Regions from separate parts of the Enterobacter sp. FW301-JW81 genome, predicted to be linked through region 1. Evidence: predicted binding sites of a transcription regulator. Region 1 holds the regulator's gene; each other region holds the start of a gene.
The links. The regulator PurR, encoded in region 1, represses purine synthesis genes. The targets are predictions, from matches to a motif close to CANGCAAACGTTTGCNTG.
Positions count from the first base shown of each region.

Region 2: a site for PurR is predicted at 3,697-3,714, ahead of gcvT (glycine cleavage system aminomethyltransferase GcvT). Genes of this name have one in related genera too.
Region 3: a site for PurR is predicted at 3,522-3,539, ahead of purM (phosphoribosylformylglycinamidine cyclo-ligase). Genes of this name have one in related genera too.
Region 4: a site for PurR is predicted at 2,651-2,668, ahead of raiA (ribosome-associated translation inhibitor RaiA). Genes of this name have one in related genera too.

Region 1 covers NZ_JBYTBA010000001.1:622,803-628,220, forward strand. The annotation lists gene cfa (cyclopropane fatty acyl phospholipid synthase) at 1-391, opposite strand, end outside; gene punC (purine nucleoside transporter PunC) at 690-1,889, opposite strand; gene punR (DNA-binding transcriptional activator PunR) at 2,005-2,916, shown strand; gene purR (HTH-type transcriptional repressor PurR) at 2,934-3,959, opposite strand; gene cydH (cytochrome bd-I oxidase subunit CydH) at 4,257-4,346, shown strand; gene AC3WOK_RS03010 (MFS transporter) at 4,510-5,418, shown strand, end outside.
Region 2 covers NZ_JBYTBA010000003.1:75,321-80,738, reverse strand. The annotation lists gene pepP (Xaa-Pro aminopeptidase) at 1-985, shown strand, start outside; gene ubiH (2-octaprenyl-6-methoxyphenyl hydroxylase) at 982-2,160, shown strand; gene ubiI (FAD-dependent 2-octaprenylphenol hydroxylase) at 2,173-3,375, shown strand; gene gcvT (glycine cleavage system aminomethyltransferase GcvT) at 3,774-4,868, shown strand; gene gcvH (glycine cleavage system protein GcvH) at 4,892-5,281, shown strand; gene gcvP (aminomethyl-transferring glycine dehydrogenase) at 5,409-5,418, shown strand, end outside.
Region 3 covers NZ_JBYTBA010000002.1:126,000-131,417, forward strand. The annotation lists gene ppk1 (polyphosphate kinase 1) at 1-1,579, opposite strand, end outside; gene purN (phosphoribosylglycinamide formyltransferase) at 1,786-2,427, opposite strand; gene purM (phosphoribosylformylglycinamidine cyclo-ligase) at 2,424-3,461, opposite strand; gene bglK (beta-glucoside kinase BglK) at 3,708-4,601, shown strand; gene AC3WOK_RS07580 (6-phospho-beta-glucosidase) at 4,612-5,418, shown strand, end outside.
Region 4 covers NZ_JBYTBA010000007.1:2,894-8,311, reverse strand. The annotation lists gene AC3WOK_RS19705 (SMP-30/gluconolactonase/LRE family protein) at 1-788, shown strand, start outside; gene pheA (bifunctional chorismate mutase/prephenate dehydratase) at 785-1,945, opposite strand; Phe leader region at 1,976-2,101, opposite strand; gene pheL (pheA operon leader peptide PheL) at 2,053-2,100, opposite strand; gene raiA (ribosome-associated translation inhibitor RaiA) at 2,212-2,553, opposite strand; gene bamD (outer membrane protein assembly factor BamD) at 2,822-3,559, opposite strand; gene rluD (23S rRNA pseudouridine(1911/1915/1917) synthase RluD) at 3,691-4,671, shown strand; gene yfiH (purine nucleoside phosphorylase YfiH) at 4,668-5,399, shown strand.

The DNA of each region.
Region 1 (5,418 bases):
GCATGCGGTTGAACAGGTCGTTGCCAAGATCGTAGTGTTCTTTGCCGACGATCCACGCGCGTTTTTTACTTTGCAGATTAAACAGTCTGGCAGAGGCGACACGCAGGGTGTCTTTCAGGTTGCGGGGGAGTTGATTTTCCAGACCGGCACGCAAAACGCTGGCGAAAAAGATATCCAGCCGTTCGCACTCCCACCAGCCGTCCATATAGCTTTCTCCCAGTCCTAACGATCCCTCACGCAACACGCGTTTAAAAAAGTCGGGATGTTTGACCTGGGGATCGGATGGCGAAGATCCGTTGATAGTGATGCCTGCACGACCCAACAGTTCACTGACGATCCGGGACCAGTTATCGTCCGGAACGCTGACTTCTTCTATACACGATGAACTCATAGCTTCTCCATCACCCTACTGTGATCAGAACCTTAAAACAGCGTAGACGCTTTTTTGGTTTGTGAGAAATCTCACGGTAAATACCGCGAGGCTAGTATCCGACGTAGAACAGAGGAAGGGAGATAACCCTTGCCGAAAATGCCTTCCATGGTAAAACGGGAGCACTCCGGCTCCCGTTAACGCTTAATATTTATCGTATTTAATCGAACCAAATTTAGTATAGGCCTCAAAATTTGGTGATTCAATAGAAAATTCTTAGCAACCTAATCACTGAAAATTAACATGATTTCTGGCGCAATTACGCATGTGACGTTTCAACCTGAGCGCGGTTATCCTGCTCACGCTGCGCGGAGGCCTGCATGCGATAGCCTATTACCGCCAGCGCAACGGTCACCAGCATCACGCTGGTGGTGGTCAGAAGCGGCGTAGCAATCAGCGCGGAGACCACCAGGCTTGCCAGGAAGCACAAACCCAGCTGCAGGGTGTTCTGCAGCGCGGCGGCGCGTCCTGTCGCCTGCGGGAACGGACGGAGCGCCTGCGCTACGACGATAGGGTAAATCGCCCCGTTCGCGACGGCCATCACGCAGAATGGAATCAAAATTTCAGCCAGACCGGCGCCCGGAATAAAGCCAACGGCCCAGGTCCCGATAACGCTCAGGGCATACAGCACCAGCAGCCATGGCAGCATCTGCTGACCTTCCCACTTTTGCAGCGCTGCACGACAGCCGTATCCGCCCACCAGGAACGCGATGGTCTGCGGAACGTAGCTCAGCCCGATGGCTGCCGGGCTGTATCCCATATCGTGCAGAATAAACGGCGAGCCGGTGAGCCACGCGAAGAAGCTCGCCGAGCAGGCGGCATAGATCAGGACATTGCCGCGATACGCTTTGGTGCCCAGCAGGGAAGTGAAGGTGATTGGCTTCGCGTCAGCATGCGCCTCTTTTTTATGCGCGGGCTTGAGGGCAAACGCCGGCAGCATTAGTACCAGCGTGATGGCAAACAGCGTGGCAAAAATGGCCTGCCAGTCAAAATGCGCGAGGATCCAGCTGCCCAGCAGCGGAGCAAGGGCTGGCGAGAGTCCCACGAGCGGCATAATGGTGGCGAAAATACGGTTTGTGCGGTTAGCCGGGTAGTAGTCGGTAACCAGCGCCTGCCAGGTGACGGCAGCGGCACAGACGCCCACGGCCTGAATAAAGCGCAGCACCAGCAGCCAGGTGGCGTCGCGTACCCATAGCATCCCCAGACAGCCAACGGCAAAAATGGCCAGACCCAGCAGCAATACCGGTTTACGACCAAAGCGATCCGAGAGCGGTCCCCAGAGCAGCTGTGCGAAAGCAAAACCGGCGAGGAACAAACTCAGGCTGGCGCTGATGGCCGCGGCAGGCGTCTGCAGATCTTCCTGCATAGCGGCGAAAGCCGGCAGGTACATATCGGTGGCCAAAAAGCCCAGCACGCTTAAGCCGCCGAGCCAGACTAAAAAACCTTTCCTGGGTTGCATTATTTTATTCTCCTTAAGGAGGCAGGTGTACGTTGGCGCTGAGTGTAGGGAGTGCAAAGCCGCTTGTGAAACGCTAATATTTGGCGGGTGCATTCAAAAATTTTGCAGGCAGAAAATGTGGTCAGATTATTCTCTTGAAGTGGTCGATGCTGTCGCGCGTAACGGCAGCTTTAGCGGTGCGGCGCAGGAGCTGCACCGCGTCCCTTCGGCTATCAGCTACACCGTGCGTCAGCTCGAAGAGTGGCTGGCGGTTCCGCTGTTTGAACGGCGCCATCGTGATGTCGAATTAACGCCCGCCGGCGCGTGGTTTTTGAAGGAAGGGCGTTCTGTTATCAAAAAAATGCAGATCACCCGCGAACAGTGTCAGCAGATCGCCAACGGCTGGCGGGGGCATCTTTCCATCGCGGTGGATAATATCGTTAAGCCGGAACGCACCCGGCAAATGATCGTCGATTTCTATCGGCATTTTTCTGACGTCGAGCTGCGGGTCTCGCAGGAGGTGTTCAACGGCGTCTGGGATGCGCTGGCGGACGGCAGGGCAGAGATGGCGATTGGGGCCACGCAGGCGATCCCGGTCGGGGGACGTTACGCCTTTCGCGATATGGGCATGCTGAGCTGGAAGTGCGTGGTGGCACGCGATCATCCGCTGGCGGCAATGGAAGGGCCGTTGAGCGACGATACGCTACGCAACTGGCCTTCACTGGTGCTGGAGGATACCTCCCGTTCATTACCCAAGCGTATCACCTGGCTTCTGGATAACCAGCGGCGGGTGGTGGCCCCTGACTGGGAATCGTCGGCGACGTGCCTCAGCGCCGGGCTGTGCGTCGCGATGGTGCCCGTGCACTTTGCGCGCCCAAAAATCGATACCGGAGAATGGGTTGAACTGACGCTGGAGAATCCCTTCCCGGATGCGGCCTGCTGCCTCACCTGGCAGCAAAATGACGTCTCACCCGCCATGGACTGGCTTCTGGATTATCTGGGAGACAGCGAAACGCTGAACCGGGAGTGGTTACGGGAGCCAGCGTAGCTGGCCCCGTAGAGCGATTAACGACGGTAGTCGCGGAACGGGCCATCCGCAACGGAACGGCGTTCGATAAGGCGCGGGTGAACTTCAATGGACTGCGACTCTTCGCGCTTGTTGACGATCCTGTCCATCAGCATGTTGAAGGCCGTTTCGCCCAGCGAATCTTTCGGCTGGTGAATGGTGGTCAACGCTGGCGTAAAGTAGCGCGCGTTACGCACGTTATCATACCCGATCACGGAAATATCCTGCGGTACGCGCAGGCCCAGCTCATCGGCGGCGCAGAGCGCGCCCATCGCCATGATGTCGCCCCCGCAGAACACGGCGGTCGGACGATGCTGCTGGGAGACGATCTGCTGCATAGCGCGGTAGCCCGACTCCGGCTCAAAGTCGCCCTGCACGATCCAGTTTTCCGGCACGTTGATCAGCGCTTCTTCCATTGCTTTCATGAAGCCGGCCAGACGGCCCGCGCCGGTGTTGCGCTCCAGCGGACCCGGGATCACGCCAATCTCGCGGTGACCGCGTTCGATCAGGTAACGACCGGCCATATAGCCGCCTTCAAAGGCGTTATCGATAACGGAATCGGTGAAGTCCGCGCGCGCTTCGCCCCAGTCCATCACCACCATCGGAATATGGCGATACTCTTCGAGCATGGACAGCACGGACTCCGGATACTCGGAACACATCACCAGCAGGCCATCAACACGCTTTTGCGCCATCATCGACAGGTAGGCGCGCTGTTTTTCAATGCTGTTCCACGCGTTGCCCAGAATCAGGGTATAGCCTTTCTGGAAGCAGTTTTTCTCAACTGCTTCAATGATCTCGGCAAAATAGGCCGCTTCACTGCTGGTGGCCAGCAATCCAATAGATTTGGTGTGATTAACCTTGAGGCTTCGCGCAACCGCACTTGGCGAATAGTGCAGCTCTTTGATCGCGGCCCAGACGGCATTGCGCGTCTCTTCCGCCACGAAGCGGGTTTTGTTAATAACATGTGATACGGTTGTAGTGGAAACGTTTGCGCGTTTTGCTACGTCTTTAATTGTTGCCATTAAATGTCACTCCAGACCATATCCTAAACTCCTGAAAAACTTGAAGGTAAACGTTTGCCTTCTCTCACCCTTATTTCGCAATGTTGAGTTGCGGCACGCCGGGAAAACGACACGGGACGTCAGGAGGGGGTCAATGGCCGGTACGCTAATAAATTTAGCGTGGAATTTTGTCCTATCTTGATGAAAAGGGGAAGAGGTAAAGTGTTTATCAGTTTAAATCCAGGAAGATTTTTGACGTAAACTGTGCAAAAATGAGCAGGCTCACTTTTCGTGGGGGGATTAAAAGGAGAAAAATTGATGAGTTCCGATCTGAAGTTTTCGCTGTTCACCACCGTTATTGTGCTGGCTCTGATTGTCGCTGCCGGTCTGACGGCTGCGCTGCACTGATTTACGCGGAGGGAGAGCGTTCTCCCTCCCGATCGCCCCAATTGTTACTTCTCATGCAAAAATCTTTTGCCATTTTGTTAACTTCTAATTTTTTGTGATTGATGTCATGCTTTCGGCTTCTTTGTTCTGTGTCCCCATATGACACGGCATCCGGAGTTGACGCATGAAAATCAATTTTCCCCTGCTGGCCCTGGCGATTGGCGCTTTTGGGATTGGCACCACTGAATTCTCCCCGATGGGGTTACTGCCTGTTATTGCCCGGGGCGTGGACGTCTCGATCCCTGCTGCAGGCATGTTAATCAGCGCCTACGCAATCGGCGTGATGGTAGGCGCGCCGCTGATGACGCTTCTCCTTTCGCACCGCGCGCGCCGCAATGCGCTGATTTTCCTGATGGCGATTTTCACCCTGGGCAACGTGCTTTCCGCCATTGCGCCGGACTACACCACGCTGATGCTGTCTCGCATTCTGACCAGCCTTAACCACGGCGCGTTCTTTGGGCTGGGGTCGGTCGTGGCGGCAAGCGTGGTGCCAAAACACAAGCAGGCGAGCGCCGTGGCAACCATGTTTATGGGCCTGACGATTGCCAACATTGGCGGGGTGCCTGCGGCGACCTGGCTGGGTGAAGCGATCGGCTGGCGTATGTCCTTCCTGGCGACCGCCGGGCTAGGCGTGATTGCCATGGTGGCGCTGTTCTTCTCCTTGCCAAAAGGCAGAGCGGGGGAACGTCCTGACGTGCGCAGAGAGCTTTCGGTGCTGATGCGCCCGCAGGTGCTCTCCGCGCTGCTCACCACCGTCCTGGGGGCAGGGGCGATGTTCACCCTTTACACCTACATTTCGCCGGTGTTGCATGACATCACCCACGCGACGCCTCTCTTTGTTACCGCAATGCTGGTGCTGATTGGCGTGGGCTTCTCGATTGGCAACTATCTGGGTGGGAAATTTGCCGACCGTTCCGTGAGCGGGACGCTGAAGGGCTTCTTAACCCTGCTGATTGTCATCATGATCGCCATTCCGTGGCTGGCGCGTAACGAGTATGGGGCCGCCATTGCGATGGTCGTCTGGGGTGCCGCA
Region 2 (5,418 bases), on a different contig from region 1:
AATCAACCAGCAGCTCTATCAACTGCTTAACGGCCTCGACGTGCTCTATCACGCGCAGGGCGAATATGCGTACGCCGATGAGATTGTTTTCACCGCGCTGGATAAGCTGCGCAAGGGCTCGCGGCAGAACCTGTCCGCGCCCGCAACTCTCACTGACTGGCGTCCGGTGGTGCATGAGATGCGCCTGTTCAAGTCTGAAGAAGAGCTGAACGTGATGCGCCGTGCGGGCGAAATCAGCGCCCTGGCGCATACTCGCGCCATGGAGAAGTGCCGTCCCGGCATGTTCGAATACCAGCTTGAAGGCGAAATTCACCACGAATTTAACCGCCACGGCGCGCGTTACCCCTCCTACAACACCATTGTCGGCGGCGGGGAAAACGGCTGCATTCTGCACTACACCGAAAACGAAAGTGCGCTGCGCGACGGCGATCTGGTGCTCATCGATGCCGGCTGCGAGTATCAGGGCTACGCGGGGGACATCACCCGCACCTTCCCGGTGAACGGTAAGTTCTCACCGGCGCAGCGAGCGATTTACGACATCGTTCTGGAATCGCTTGAAACGGCGCTCAGGCTGTATCGTCCGGGTACCTCCATGCAGGAAGTGACTGGCGAAGTGGTGCGCATCATGATTACCGGCCTGGTCAGGCTCGGCATCCTGAAAGGCGATGTGGAGACCCTGGTTGCTGAAAATGCGCATCGACCTTACTTCATGCACGGCCTGAGCCACTGGCTGGGGCTGGACGTGCATGACGTTGGGGCTTACGGCACTGACCGCTCGCGGGTGCTGGAGCCGGGCATGGTGTTAACCGTGGAGCCTGGTCTCTATATCGCCCCGGATGCCGACGTGCCTGAAGAGTACCGCGGGATTGGCATCCGTATTGAAGACGACATTGTCATTACCGAAAGCGGGAACGAAAACCTGACCGCGAGCGTCGTGAAAAGCGCTGACGATATCGAGGCGCTGATGGCAGCGGCGCGCGCATGAGCGTGATCGTCGTGGGCGGCGGCATGACCGGAGCCACGCTGGCGCTGGCCATTTCGCATTTGACGAAGGGGCAGCTGCCGGTGCACCTGGTGGAGGCCGTTGCGCCAGAGGCGTCGAACCACCCCGGTTTTGATGCCCGCGCCATTGCGCTGGCGCAGGGGACGTGCCAGCAGCTTTCGCGCATTGGTATCTGGCAGGCGATAGCCGACCGAGCCACTGCGATCGGTACCGTTCACGTCAGCGATCGCGGCCATGCAGGCTTTGTCACGCTGGACGCGCAGGATTACCGTATTGATGCCCTGGGTCAGGTCGTTGAGCTACACGACGTAGGATTACGCCTGTTCCGCCTGCTTCAGGACGCGCCGGGGGTCACGTTGCATTGTCCGGCGCGCGTGGCAAGCGTAAGCCGAAGTGAAGCGTTGGTTAGCGTGACGCTGGAAAACGGCACCGTGCTTGATGGCCAGCTTCTGGTTGCCGCGGACGGCTCGCGCTCGGCGCTCGGTGCCCAGTGTGGCGTAGAGTGGCGTCAGCAGCCTTACGGGCAGGTGGCGGTCATTGCGAACGTTTCTACCGCAGCCGAACATAACGGCCGGGCGTTTGAGCGCTTTACGCAGCACGGCCCGCTGGCGATGCTGCCGATGTCGGATGGGCGCTGCTCCCTGGTCTGGTGCCACCCGCAGGATAGGGCTGAAGAGGTTAAGGCCTGGTCAGACGAACGTTTTTGTACCGAGCTGCAAAGAGCCTTTGGCTGGCGGCTGGGGCGTATTACCCATGCAGGCAAGCGGACGGTATACCCGCTTTCGCTGACCACGTCCTCGCAGTCCATCTCCCATCGTCTGGCGCTTGTCGGGAATGCCGCGCAGACGCTGCATCCTATCGCCGGTCAGGGGTTCAACCTTGGGTTACGCGACGTGATGAGTCTGGCGGAAACGCTTTCTCAGGCGTGGGACGAGCAAAAAGACTGTGGCGCATACCCGGTGCTCAGCCATTACCAGAAGCGCCGCCAGGCGGATAAAGAGGCGACGATTGGCGTCACCGATGGCCTGGTTCATCTGTTTGCCAATCGCTGGGCGCCGCTGGTTGCGGGCCGCAACCTCGGGCTGATGGCGATGGAATTATTCATTCCGGCACGTGACGTGCTGGCGCAGCGGACTCTTGGTTGGGTCGCGCGTTAAGGAGTTATCACCGTGCAAAATGTTGATGTCGCCATCGTTGGCGGCGGTATGGTAGGACTGGCGCTGGCCTGTGGCTTACAGGGCAGCGGCCTGCGCGTGGCGGTGCTGGAGCAAAAGCAGCCTCAGCCCGTAGCCCAGGATGCGCCGCCGGAACTGCGCGTCTCGGCCATTAATGCAGCCAGCGAAAAGCTGCTGACGCACCTTGGCGTCTGGTCGGATATCGTGGCGCAGCGCGCCAGCTGCTATCACGGCATGGAAGTGTGGGATAAAGACAGCTTCGGTCATATTGCTTTTGATGATGAAAGCATGGGCTATAGCCACCTTGGCCACATTATCGAGAATGCCGTTATCCATCATGCGCTGTGGCAAAAGGCGCAGTCATGTAGCGATATTACCCTGATGGCACCCGCGCAAATCCAGCAGGTGGCGTGGGGCGAAAACGAGGCGTTTATCACCCTGCAAAGCGGCGACATGCTGACCGCACGTCTGGTAGTGGGGGCTGACGGCGCGAACTCCTGGCTGCGCAACAAAGCGGATATTCCGCTGACCTACTGGGATTACCGTCATCACGCGCTGGTCGCGACGATCCGCACCGAAGAGCCGCACGGCGGCGTGGCGCGGCAGATTTTCCACAACGACGGCATTCTGGCGTTCCTGCCGCTTGCAGATCCGCACCTGTGCTCGATTGTCTGGTCGCTGGTGCCGGAAAAAGCCCGGCTGATGCAGGAGGCTACCCCTGATGCTTTCAATCAGGCACTGTGCGTGGCGTTTGATAATCGTCTTGGGCTGTGCACGCTTGAAAGCGAGCGGCAGGTCTTCCCGTTAACCGGCCGCTACGCGCGCCAGTTTGCGGCGCACCGTCTGGCGCTGGTAGGAGATGCGGCTCACACCATACATCCGCTGGCCGGGCAGGGCGTTAATCTTGGCTTTATGGATGCGGCGGAGCTGGTGGAAGAACTGCGTCGCCTGCATCGCGAAGGGAAGGACATCGGCCAGCATCTTTATCTGCGTCGCTACGAACGCAGCCGCAAGCACAGCGCGGCGATGATGCTGGCGGGTATGCAGGGCTTCCGCGAGCTGTTTGCCGGTGCTAATCCGGCGAAAAAACTGCTGCGCGACATCGGCCTCAAGCTTGCCGATACCCTTCCGGGTGTTAAGCCTCAGCTCCTTCGCCAGGCAATGGGTCTTAACGACCTGCCGGACTGGCTACGCTAATTTAGACCCCCGTCACACTTTATTTTCCCGGCCTCTGCGCCGGGGAAATTCCCTCGTTTGAAATAATCTAATTTCACTGCTTTTTTCGCATTAGATAATCTAATGTCGTGTTTTTCCCGTCACGGAAATTCGGCCCATTTTTCCGCATGAAATATCACCATGTGCTAAATCCTGTTAGCGTGATGTTAATTTTGTGCGGGTTTAATCGCATTTTTCCAGTGAATAACTCTGTAGGCTTTTTAGCGTTTTTTGGTCATAAGCTAATGTGATGACCCGTTTTACCTTATGGTTAACCGCCGGTTTCGGTGGTAAGTTCAGGTAAAAGAGAACGTTTGCGTCGGTGCCTGATAACGGGGCCGATACCGGGTTTCACGGTGAATTTTTTCAACGAGGACAAGATGGCTCAACAGACTCCTTTGTACGAACAACACGTGTTATGCGGCGCCCGCATGGTGGACTTCCACGGCTGGATGATGCCGCTGCACTACGGCTCGCAGATTGATGAGCACCACGCGGTGCGCACCGATGCCGGTATGTTCGACGTGTCCCACATGACAATTGTCGATCTGCGCGGCAGCCGCACCCGGGAGTTTTTGCGCTATCTGCTGGCAAATGACGTCGCCAAACTGAAGACGCCGGGTAAAGCGCTCTATACTGGCATGCTGAATGCCTCCGGCGGCGTGATTGACGACCTCATCGTCTATTACTTCACTGAAGATTTCTTCCGCCTCGTTGTAAACTCCGCCACCCGCGAAAAAGACCTCTCCTGGATCACCCAACACGCCGAACCTTACGCCATCGACATCACCGTCCGTGACGATCTGTCGCTGATCGCCGTGCAGGGGCCGAACGCGCAGGCGAAAGCCGCGTCTCTGTTCAACGACGAGCAGCGTAAAGCCACAGAAGGCATGAAGCCGTTCTTCGGCGTACAGGCGGGGGATCTGTTCATCGCCACCACCGGCTACACCGGTGAAGCGGGCTACGAAATTGCGATGCCAAACGAGAAGGCTGCTGATTTCTGGCGTGCGCTGGTGGAAGCGGGCGTGAAGCCTGCGGGCCTTGGCGCGCGCGATACGCTGCGTCTGGAGGCGGGCATGAACCTCTACGGTCAGGAGATGGATGAGGGTGTTTCACCGCTGGCGGCCAATATGGGCTGGACCATCGCGTGGGAACCGGCTGACCGTGAATTTATTGGCCGTGAAGCGCTGGAGATGCAGCGCGAAAAAGGCACTGAACAGCTGGTGGGCCTGGTGATGACTGAGAAGGGCGTGCTGCGCGGTGAACTGCCTGTACGTTTTACCGATGCCGACGGCAATCACCGCGAAGGCGTGATCACCAGCGGAACCTTCTCCCCGACGCTGGGCTACAGTATTGCACTGGCACGCGTGCCGGCAGGCATTGGCGAAACGGCGGTGGTGCAAATCCGCAACCGTGAAATGCCGGTCAACGTAACCAAACCGATTTTTGTTCGCGCCGGTAAGCCGGTCGCCTAATCATTTTTATCAGGAGAACTTCAATGAGCAATGTGCCAGCAGAACTGAAATACAGCAAAGAACACGAGTGGCTGCGCAAAGAGGCGGACGGCACTTACACCGTAGGGATCACCGAGCACGCACAGGAGCTGCTGGGCGACATGGTGTTTGTTGACCTGCCTGAAGTAGGCGCAACCGTCAGCGCAGGCGACGACTGCGCCGTGGCGGAGTCCGTAAAAGCGGCATCCGACATCTACGCACCGGTAAGCGGTGAAATTGTCGCCGTCAACGACGCGCTGAGCGACTCCCCGGAGCTGGTCAACAGCGAGCCTTATGAAGGCGGCTGGATCTTCAAGATCAAAGCCAGCGACGAATCGCAGGTTGCCGCGCTGCTGGATGCGACCGCGTACGAAGCCCTACTGGAAGACGAATAACGTTTTGCCGGATGGCGCTGCGCTTATCCGGCCTACAGGTCAACGTAGGCCCGGTAAGCGTTAGCGCCACCGGGCAACAGCGTTACAGATAACTACGATTCACTGCACGTTTCAGGAACCATCGCTCATGACACAGA
Region 3 (5,418 bases), on a different contig from region 1:
GCCCTTTCTGGGCATTGGCGATCTCTTTATCGATCATATCGTACAACAGGCGGCGCGAGTTCTGCGGCGACACCAGCAGATAATCGAAGCTCACCGGCCGGTACGGGTTCTCAATAAAGTTAAATACGCGACGCACCTCGTTCGTGATGCGGGCATCCGCGGTCAGCAGCGAGTAGTCGGTATAAATTCGCGCGGTTTTCTCGTTAAAGTTCCCGGTACCGATGTGGGCATAACGCACGACATCGTCGCCCTCTTTACGGGAGATCAGGAACAGTTTGGCGTGAATTTTCAGCCCCGGCGCGGAGAAGATAACGTGAACGCCCGCTTCCGTCAGACGGCGCGCCCAGTGAATATTCGCCTCTTCGTCGAAGCGTGCCTGCAGCTCAACCACCACGGTGACTTTTTTGGCGTTGTGCGCCGCATGGATCATCGCATCGATGATGCGGGAATCTTTTGCCACGCGGTAGATGTTGATTTTGATCGCCAGGACGCTCGGGTCGAAAGAGGCCTGACGCAGCAGTTCCAGCACGTGCTCGAACGTGTGGTACGGATAGTAGAGCAGGACATCGCGTTCGCGAATGGCGTCGAACCCGTTGCGGAATTTATCAAACCACAGATGGCGCAGGCGCGGCAGCGGCTTGTTGACCAGATTGGCTTTGCCGACGTTCGGGAAGCCAATAAAGTCTTTAAAGTTGTGGTAGCGGCCACCCGGCACGATGGAGTCATAGCGCGAAATGGTCAGCTTCTCGCGCAGCATTTCCACCATGGCGTCCGGCATATCGCGCTGATAAACAAAGCGCACCGGCTCGGCCGTCAGGCGCTGTTTGAGGCTGGAGGACATCAGCTCCATCAGGCTGGCTTCCATCTCGTGCACCAGGTCATATTCGGCGTCACGGGTCATCTTCATCGAGTAGGCGTTTAACGCATCGTAATCGAAGAAGCCTTTAAAAATGTCGTCCAGGCAGTAGCGCAGGATGTTATCCAGCAGGATCATTGGCTTGCGTCGGCGCGGGGTTTCCGGCGGCAGGTTCACAAAGCGTGGCACCTTGTCGGACGGGATCTCCAGCAGCGCGTAACGGATAGACTCACCGCGAATGATCTCCACCGCCAGGTAGGTGTAGTCATCTTTCAGGAACTGCACCAGATCGGTTTCGCGGTTGATCAGAATCGGGGTAATGTGCTGGCGCAGATAGTGTTTGAAGTAGTGGCGCAGCCAGTTTTGCTGGTTAACGGAAAGCTGGCGTTCGTTAATCAGGAAGATTTGATTACGCGCCATTTCCAGCAGGAGTTCGTTATACAGGCCGTCAAATTCCTGATCGGCTTTCAGCACGCGAGACTGGATTTTGCCCAGCAGATGACGCGAGTGAGAGTTTAAGCCCTGTTCTTCGCTAATGATGATGCGCCTTTTCAGCTCGGCAAAGCGAACCTTATAGAACTCATCCAGGTTGTTGGAATAAATGCCCAAAAAACGCATGCGCTCGATCAGCGGGTTACTTTTGTCAGCCGCTTCCTGGAGTACACGTTCGTTGAATGCTAACCAGCTTAGCTCTTTCTCGATATATAACTTTTCCTGACCCATTACAGCTCACACTCCAGTTCAATCACAGGACGTGGTAAATCCGTCTCGTCCTTATTATGGCGAGCATTTCCACGATATGTCCAACAGTGCCAGAAAAGTATGACAGTTATTTTTTTGTTGGGGATTTTAGAAGGTTGGAGAAGGGAATATCGGGTAATGCAATGTACAGGTCGGGTAAGCGTGGCAGCGCTACCCGACATATCCAACTACTCTTCCGCCGCATAACCCTGTGGGGGTAACTTCACGCCGTCCAGCCAGGCTGCGCCGTCGCGCATTGCCAGACGCCCGTCAACAAACCAGCTGACCACCAGCGGGTAAATGGCATGCTCCTGGCTCTGCACGCGTTCAGTCACCTCTTCTTCGCTGTCGCCGTCAAAGACCGGGACTTTCGCCTGCAGGATCACCGGACCGCCGTCCAGTTCGTCAGTAACGAAATGCACGGAGGTGCCATGCTCTTCATCGCCGTTTTCCAGAACCTGACGATGGGTGTGCAGGCCGGGATATTTCGGCAGAAGCGAAGGGTGAATATTCAGCAGACGGCCTGCGTAATGCGCGACAAAAGCCGGGCTCAGAATACGCATATACCCTGCCAGCACCACGACGTCAGGGGCGTAGGCATCAATCTCCTGAACCAGCTCGCGGTCAAAGGCTTCGCGACCGGCAAACTGGCTGGCTTCCAGCGCGTGCGCGGGAATATTCGCTTCCCGCGCGCGCTCAAGGCCGAACGCATCGGCCTTGTTGCTGAATACTGCCCGAATGGTGCCGTTGATTTTCTTCTGTTTGCAGGCGTCAATTATCGCCTGCAAATTGCTTCCGTTGCCGGAAATGAGCACCACGATGTTTTTCATTCAATGACCACACGCTGTTCGGAATCGGAAGCTTTAATCGTACCGATTTTCCACGCGTTTTCACCTTTCTCTGTCAGCAGCTTAACCGCTTTATCCGCTTCGCTTGCCGGCAGGGCGATAACCATACCTACGCCGCAGTTAAAGGTGCGATACATTTCGTGAGAGCTCACGTTGCCTGCGGTCTGCAGCCAGTTGAAGACGGCTGGCCACTGCCATGACGATTCGTCGATCACCGCCTGCGTGTTATCCGGCAGCACGCGCGGAATGTTTTCCCAGAAGCCGCCGCCGGTCAGGTGAGCGATAGCGTGAACGTCGACGTTCTCGATAAGCTCAAGCACGTTTTTCACGTAGATGCGTGTCGGCGCCAGCAGATGGTCGGCCAGCGGTTTACCTTCAAGCTCGGTGGTCAGTGGGTCGCAGCCGCTCACCTCAAGGATTTTACGCACCAGAGAGTAGCCGTTAGAGTGCGGGCCGCTGGAGGCCAGGGCGATCAGCACGTCGCCATCGGCCACTTTGCTGCCGTCGATAATTTCTGATTTTTCTACCACGCCGACGCAGAAGCCTGCGACGTCATAATCTTCACCGTGGTACATGCCCGGCATTTCCGCGGTTTCGCCGCCGACCAGCGCACAGCCTGACTGCAGGCAGCCTTCGGCGATGCCGCTAATCACGCTGGCTGCGGTATCCACGTCCAGTTTGCCGGTCGCGTAATAGTCGAGGAAGAACAGCGGCTCTGCACCCTGAACCACCAGGTCGTTTACGCACATCGCGACCAGATCGATACCGATCGTGTCGTGACGTTTTAAATCCATCGCCAGGCGCAGCTTTGTGCCTACACCGTCAGTACCCGAGACCAGAACAGGTTCACGATATTTTTGCGGCAGCGCGCACAGTGCGCCGAATCCACCCAGACCACCCATCACTTCCGGGCGGCGGGTTTTTTTCACCACACCTTTGATTCGGTCAACCAGCGCATTACCTGCGTCAATATCAACACCGGCATCTTTGTAGCTGAGAGAAGTTTTGTTGGTCACGGCTCAAGTCCCCACGCGATTGCATAGCTAGTAAGAAAAATCGGCGCAATTCTAACAGTCCAGGCAAACGTTTGCGAGCCTATTCTCGGCGAGAGGATTTTTTTTTCTGTTGCGTCCCGGACTGCGCGCAAACTTGATTCCGTTCACGAAAATGAAACCGGTTTCGGCGATCTGCTTGCAAGCGGTTTGCGGAATGAACATCATAAACTGAAACCGGTTTCAGTTTCATTCAGGAGGGATGAAGGCATGAACATCGCCGCATTTGATATTGGTGGCACTGCATTAAAAATGGGTATCGCGACGGGGCAGGGAGCGCTGCTGCAGAGGGATAAGGCCGCCATTAAGAACAGCGACGGCGAGGCCATCCTTTCGCAGATGCTGAACTGGGTGGCGGCGCATCCCGGGCTTGCGGGGATCGCCGTCAGCGCGCCGGGGTATGTGAATCCGCATACCGGGTTTATCGAGATGGGCGGGGCGATTCGCCGCTTCGATCAATTCGCGATGAAAGCCTGGCTTGAGGCGCAGACGGGATTACCGGTCACTGTCGAGAATGACGCTAACTGCGTGCTGCTGGCGGAGCGCTGGCAGGGCAAGGCGACGGATATCGACAACTTTCTGGTGCTGACTATCGGCACCGGGATCGGCGGGGCGATTTTCTGCAATGGCAAGCTGGTTCACGGGGCGCGTTTTCGCGCCGGGGAATTCGGCTACATGCTCACGGAAAGGGCGGACTCAAGACGCGTTGTCCGCCACTCCATGAATGAAAACTGCACGTTACGCACCCTGCGCAAGCGTTACGCCGATTGTCACGGGCTGGCGCTGGATGACGTGACCGGAGAAGCCATTTTTGACGGTTATGACGCAGGCGACGCCGCGTGCCGTCGCCTGGTGGATGATTTTCTTAACGGCATTGCGACAGGTCTTTATAACCTGGCGAATGTTTTCGATCCGCAGACCATTTTCATTGGCGGCGGAATTGCGGAGCGGCCCGGTTTTATGGATTTGCTCCGCACCCATCTCGCGTGGTTTGGCATCGCGGATATCGCCGATGTTGTCAGCCACGGCAACCGCGCCGGGTTAATTGGCGCGGTTTACCACTTCAGACAGCAGTATCCGTCAGCAATCCGCAACATCGAATGAGGGAAAGAGTATGTCAGGATTTAAAGCAGGTTTTCTATGGGGCGGCGCGGTTGCCGCGCATCAGCTGGAAGGCGGCTGGAAAGAGGGCGGCAAAGGGGTGAGCGTCGCCGACGTCATGACCGCCGGCGCGCACGGCGTACCGCGTGAAATCACCAACGGCGTGCTGCCCGGGAAAAACTACCCGAACCACGAAGCCATCGATTTCTACCATCGCTATAAGGAAGACATCAGGCTCTTTGCCGAGATGGGGTTCAAATGCTTCCGTACCTCTATTGCCTGGACGCGTATTTTCCCCAAAGGGGACGAGCGGGAGCCTAACGAGGCGGGTCTGAAGTTCTATGACGATCTGTTCGACGAATGCCTGAAATACGGCATCGAGCCGGTTATCACGCTCTCTCACTTCGAAATGCCTTTCCATCTGGTCACGGAGTACGGCGGATGGCGCAACCGCAAGCTGATCGACTTCTTTGTTCGCTTCGCACACGTCGTTTTCCAGCGCTACCAGCATAAAGTGAAGTACTGGATGACCTTCAACGAGATCAACAACCAGGCCAACTTCCACGAAGACTTTGCGCCGTTTACCAATTCCGGGCTGAAGTATGAGCCGGGCGAAGACCGCGAGCCGGTGATGTTCCAGGCCGCGCACTATGAGCTGGTGGCGAGCGCCCTGGCGGTGAAGGCGGGGCGCGAGATTAATCCGTCGCTGCAGATCGGCTGCATGATTGCCATGTGTCCTATCTATCCGCTGACCTGCGCGCCTGACGATATGATGATGGCGATGAACGCCATGCACCGCCGCTACTGGTTCACCGACGTG
Region 4 (5,418 bases), on a different contig from region 1:
GGGCCGATATCCTGGAAGGGGAAATCCACCGATACCATCTGCCGACGGCGGAACACACCGTGCTCTCTTTCCATGAGGAGGTAGGCTGTTTCGCGCTGCGCGAGCGCGGCGGGTTTATCGTCGCCATGCGCAGCGGCATCTGGCTTGCCGATAAGCATGGCCTCCTGCAGCGCAAGGTGTGTGATAACCCCTCTAACCCGCAGCTGGCGCGTTTTAACGATGGGGGAACCGACAGTCAGGGGCGCTTCTATGCCGGGACCTTCTGGGGGCCGGGGGATTACAACGGCGCGCTGCTGATGCGTATCGATAACGATCTGACGCCGAAAGTGATCCAGTGCGATATTCACGGGCACAATGGCTTAGCGTTTAGCCCGGATAACCAGTGGATGTTTACCTCCGACACGCCAAACGGCGTGATTTACCGTACCCCGCTTGATGAGCAGGGTGAGCCGGGCAGGCGCGAGGTGTTTCGTCAGTTTAAAGAGGGCGAGGGGATACCGGACGGCGCGGCAATGGATGTGGAGGGCTGCTACTGGAGCGCGCTGTTTGACGGCTGGCGTATCGCGCGTTTTTCTCCAGAAGGGGAACAGCTGGAAGAGTATGAAATGCCGGTACGTTGCCCGACGATGGTCTGTTTTGGCGGCGATGATATGAAAACGCTGTTCATTACGACGACGCGGGAAAATATGGATGCGGAGGAGGTGGCGAAGTATCCGCTCTCCGGCGCCATCTTCACCCTGCCCGTGAGCGTGGCAGGGGTGAAGAAAAGCCGCTTTATCGAACGTTAGCTCGGATCGACCGGCACGACGTTTTCGCTCGGATAGCAGCCCAGCACTTTCATGGAGCGGGTGATTTCGCCCAGCTCGCGCAGGGCTTTCTGCATGGAAGCAGACTCCAGGTTGGCCTGGATATCGAGATAAAACATCTCTTCCCATGGATTACCGTGGATCGGACGTGATTCCAGCCTGGTCATGATCAGGTTGTGGTTACGCAGCACCAGCAGGGCTTCAACCAGCGCGCCGGCCTGCTGCCCGGTCGCCATCAGCAGCGTGGTTTTGGCCGGTACCTGGTCTGAAACGTTGATGGCCTTGCGGGCCAGCACCACGAAGCGGGTAATATTTTGCGTCTGGTTTGCCAGGTTGCGCTCCAGCACCTGTAAACCATACAGCGCGCCGCCCGCTTCGCTGCCGAGCGCAGCAACGGTTGGGGAGTTAGCCTGCGCCACTTTTTCCATCGCCGCCGAGGTGCTTTCGGTGTACTCAATTTTCCAGTTCGGATAGCGGTTCAGGAACTGGCTGCACTGCTGGAACGGCTGTGGATGACTGTAAACCGTTTCGATCTTGCTCAGGTCCGTTGAGCCGGAGACCAGCACGCAGTGATCGATAGGGATCGTCAGCTCACCAACCAGCGAAAGAGTGGTGTGCTGCAGCAAATCGTAGACGTCGTTGATGGCGCCGGAGCTGGTGTTTTCAATCGGCACCACGGCGTAATCCGCCTGGCCGGTCTCGACCTGGTTGAAAATATCGGCGAATTTTGCACAGCCGCTCTCAATAAATTCTTCGAAATGGCGTGCGGCATACTGACGTGCGGCCAGGTGAGAATAAGAGCCCTTTGGCCCAAGGAAAGCGACACGTGCAGAGTGTGGATTGGTTTTGTTCAGATGCTGCTGGAGCAGCGCTTGCTGGGTCAGAACGGAGTCTTCAATGATGAGCTGGAACAACCGGGTGATGTAGTGGGCATCGAGGTGATGCGCTTTACCGAGCTGAATGAGACGTTCCAGCAGATCGCGCTCGCGGTCAATATCACGGACCGGGCGATGGGAGTCCAGCTTGGCTTTGCCCACTTCAACGGCAAGGGCTCGGCGTTCGGCCAGCAGCGCCAGCAGCTTCTCGTCCAGCGCGCTGATTTTTACTCGCAGATCCAGTAACGGGTTTTCCGGTGTCATAGTGTTGCCTGTCTCATTTTATCGTTATCAATAAAAAAGGCCCCCCGGTGTGGGAGGCCTTGTTGTTCGTCTTCGCATTCTTTATCACACGACGAAACGCCTCCCGTTCAGGGGAAGGTAAAAAAGAATGCGAAGAAGAACGGCGTAAGTTTCATAAAGTCATCCTGTGATTGATACCGTTAAAGTACCCGTACTGTTTTCACCCTGTCAATAAAAAACAAAAAACGCGCCCGAAGGCGCGTTGGCGGTACACTCAATTTAAAGGATTACTCTTCTTCAACTTCTTCCGCGAAGCTGGCGTCTTTCACCGATGTTGTGGCGCGACGGGCTTCACCTTTGTGTTGCACTTTATTGAGCTGCCGTTCCAGCTTGTTGATCAAATCGTTAATTGCGGTGTACATATCCTCATGTTTTGCGCTGGCGACCAGATGGCCGTTTGGAGTATTGATAGTTGCGTCAGCGATGAAACCCTGCGGCTCCTTGGACAGGATGATATGTGGATTAATCAAATGAGTTTGCCATTTATCCAGTTTGGCGAGACGGTCTGCGACGTGCTGGCGAATTGCCGGAGTAATTTCCATTTGTTTACTGGTAATGTTCATTGTCATAAATTTTACCTCTTGTCTTTCCGTCTTGGTGATTCCAGCATACCCGACCTAATGTCAAAATGTGTGATTTAGATCACGTTATTTTGTCGGTTTTTGTCAGGGAATCTTTTTTGTGAGGCAGGGCAGGAAGAGGTGAGATTTACCTTGTGGAAGGCAAAAATTGGGGCCATAGTTGACTGGATGTGTTGGGGCTAACGCGCTTTAGCGACGCTCGGAAACGAATAAAAAAACGGCAGCCTTCGGGCTGCCGTTTTACATTGAGGCAATATCAGGTGTTGCTGCTGTTGGCGGCGATGATTTTCGCCACTTTATCAGCCTGAGCAGTCATCTGCATCTGACGGTAGGCATTTTCCATCAGCTTCAGGCCGTCGCGCGTTGCCTGGGTGTCCGGATAGTCACGCAGCATACCCTCTACGCGGTTAACCACGGCAACCCATGCACCACGGCGGGTATAGTATTCCGCCACGGAGTATTCATATTTCGCCAGACGGTCTTTCAGGAACACCAGACGTTTGGTCGCGTCGGTCACGTACTGACTGTTCGGATAGCCGCGCACCAGTTTGGAGAAGTCATTGAAGGCATCACGCGCGTGCTGCGGATCACGGTCGGAACGATCCACGCCGAAGAAGCCCTGCAGAGCACTGTCGTCCAGCGCCATGTTGGTGAGGCCGCGCATGTACATCACATAGTCGATGTTAGGATGAGTCGGGTTCAGACGCATGAAACGATCGATGGTTGCCTGAGCCAGCGGCAGATCGGCATTTTTATAGTATGCGTAGATAAGATCTAACTGTACCTGCTGCGAATACGGACCAAATGGATAGCGATTATCCAACGCTTCCAGTTGCGTTATCGCCTGTTTCCAGTTACCGTCCTGCAACTTTTGTTGTGCAGTCGCATAGATTTCATTCGGCGGATTGTCAGGGACCTGTTCATTTGAACCGGAGCAGCCCACCAAAGCCAGGCTCAACGTGGCCGCTGCCACCAGATATTTCATGCGCGTCATGACGTTTTGACTTTCCTCAAATGTTTGTCCGGGAGAAACTCTGTTCCTGCTCCCGATTAAGACCAGCTACAATAGCACACTATATTAAACGGCAAAGCCGTAAAACCCAACGTTAAACGAAGAAGCAGTTTATGGCACAACGAGTAGAACTCACCGCAACAGTCTCCGAAAATCAGCTCGGTCAACGCTTAGATCAGGCTTTGGCCGAATTGTTCCCTGATTATTCGCGTTCACGCATAAAAGAATGGATCCTTGACCAGCGCGTGCTGGTAAACGGCAAGATCTGGGACAAACCAAAAGAGAAAGTGTTAGGTGGGGAAGCTGTCGCCATCAATGCTGAAATCGAAGAGGAAATCCGCTTCGAGCCGCAGGATATCCCACTGGAAATCGTCTATGAAGATGATGACATTCTGGTGATCAACAAGCCGCGCGACCTGGTTGTTCATCCGGGGGCGGGGAACCCTGACGGTACGGTACTTAACGCACTTCTCCATTATTATCCACCTATCGCGGATGTCCCGCGCGCGGGCATCGTGCACCGTCTGGATAAAGACACCACCGGTCTGATGGTGGTCGCGAAGACCGTTCCCGCCCAGACCCGTCTGGTGGAATCGCTGCAGCTGCGCGAAATTACCCGTGAGTATGAAGCGGTAGCCATTGGCCATATGACCTCTGGCGGTACGGTGGAAGAGCCAATCAGCCGTCACCCAACCAAACGTACCCATATGTCGGTGCATCCGATGGGTAAACCGGCGGTGACGCACTATCGCATTATGGAGCACTTCCGCATTCATACGCGTCTGCGCCTGCGTCTGGAAACCGGGCGTACTCACCAGATTCGTGTGCATATGGCTCACATTACCCATCCGCTGGTGGGGGATCAGGTCTACGGTGGTCGTCCACGTCCGCCTAAAGGCGCATCGGATGAGTTCATCAGCGTTTTGCGTAAATTCGATCGTCAGGCACTGCACGCGACTATGCTGCGCCTTTACCACCCGATCACCGGTATTCAGATGGAGTGGCACGCGCCTATCCCGCAGGATATGGTGGACCTTATTGAGGCGATGCGTGCTGATTTCGAAGAACATAAGGATCAAGTGGACTGGTTATGACCAAACTGATTGTCCCGGAGTGGCCATTGCCCGAAGGCGTGGCTGCCTGTAGTTCAACCCGTATTGGCGGCGTGAGCCAGGGGGCGTGGGAGTCTTTGAATCTCGGCGCACACTGTGGCGACAACCTGGAGCACGTTGAAGAGAACCGCAGGCGTCTGTTTGCTGCGGGGAACTTGCCGTCGAAGCCGGTCTGGCTGGAACAGGTTCACGGTAACACGGTGCTGAAGTTGACGGGGGAACCCTACGCTTCTAAACGCGCCGATGCCTCCTACAGTAATACTCCGGGAACGGTTTGTGCCGTAATGACCGCCGATTGTCTGCCGGTTCTGTTTTGTAACCGTTCAGGTACCGAGGTTGCAGCAGCCCATGCGGGCTGGCGTGGTCTATGTGAAGGCGTGCTGGAAGAGACGGTCGCCTGCTTTAACGACGAGCCCGCCAATATCATGGCCTGGCTTGGCCCGGCAATTGGTCCTCGTGCTTTTGAAGTGGGCCCAGAGGTTCGCGACGCCTTTATGGAAAAAGATCCGCAAGCCGTGGAAGCCTTCCTGCCTTCCGGGGATAAATATCTGGCCGATATCTACCAGCTCGCTCGCCAGCGCCTGAATAACGTGGGCGTAACGCAGATCTCCGGTGGCGATCGCTGTACCTTCACCGAAAAGGGTGATTTTTTCTCCTATCGCCGCGACAAGACGACGGGTCGTATGGCAAGTTTTATTTGGCTGATATAACCTAAAGAATCAAGACGAT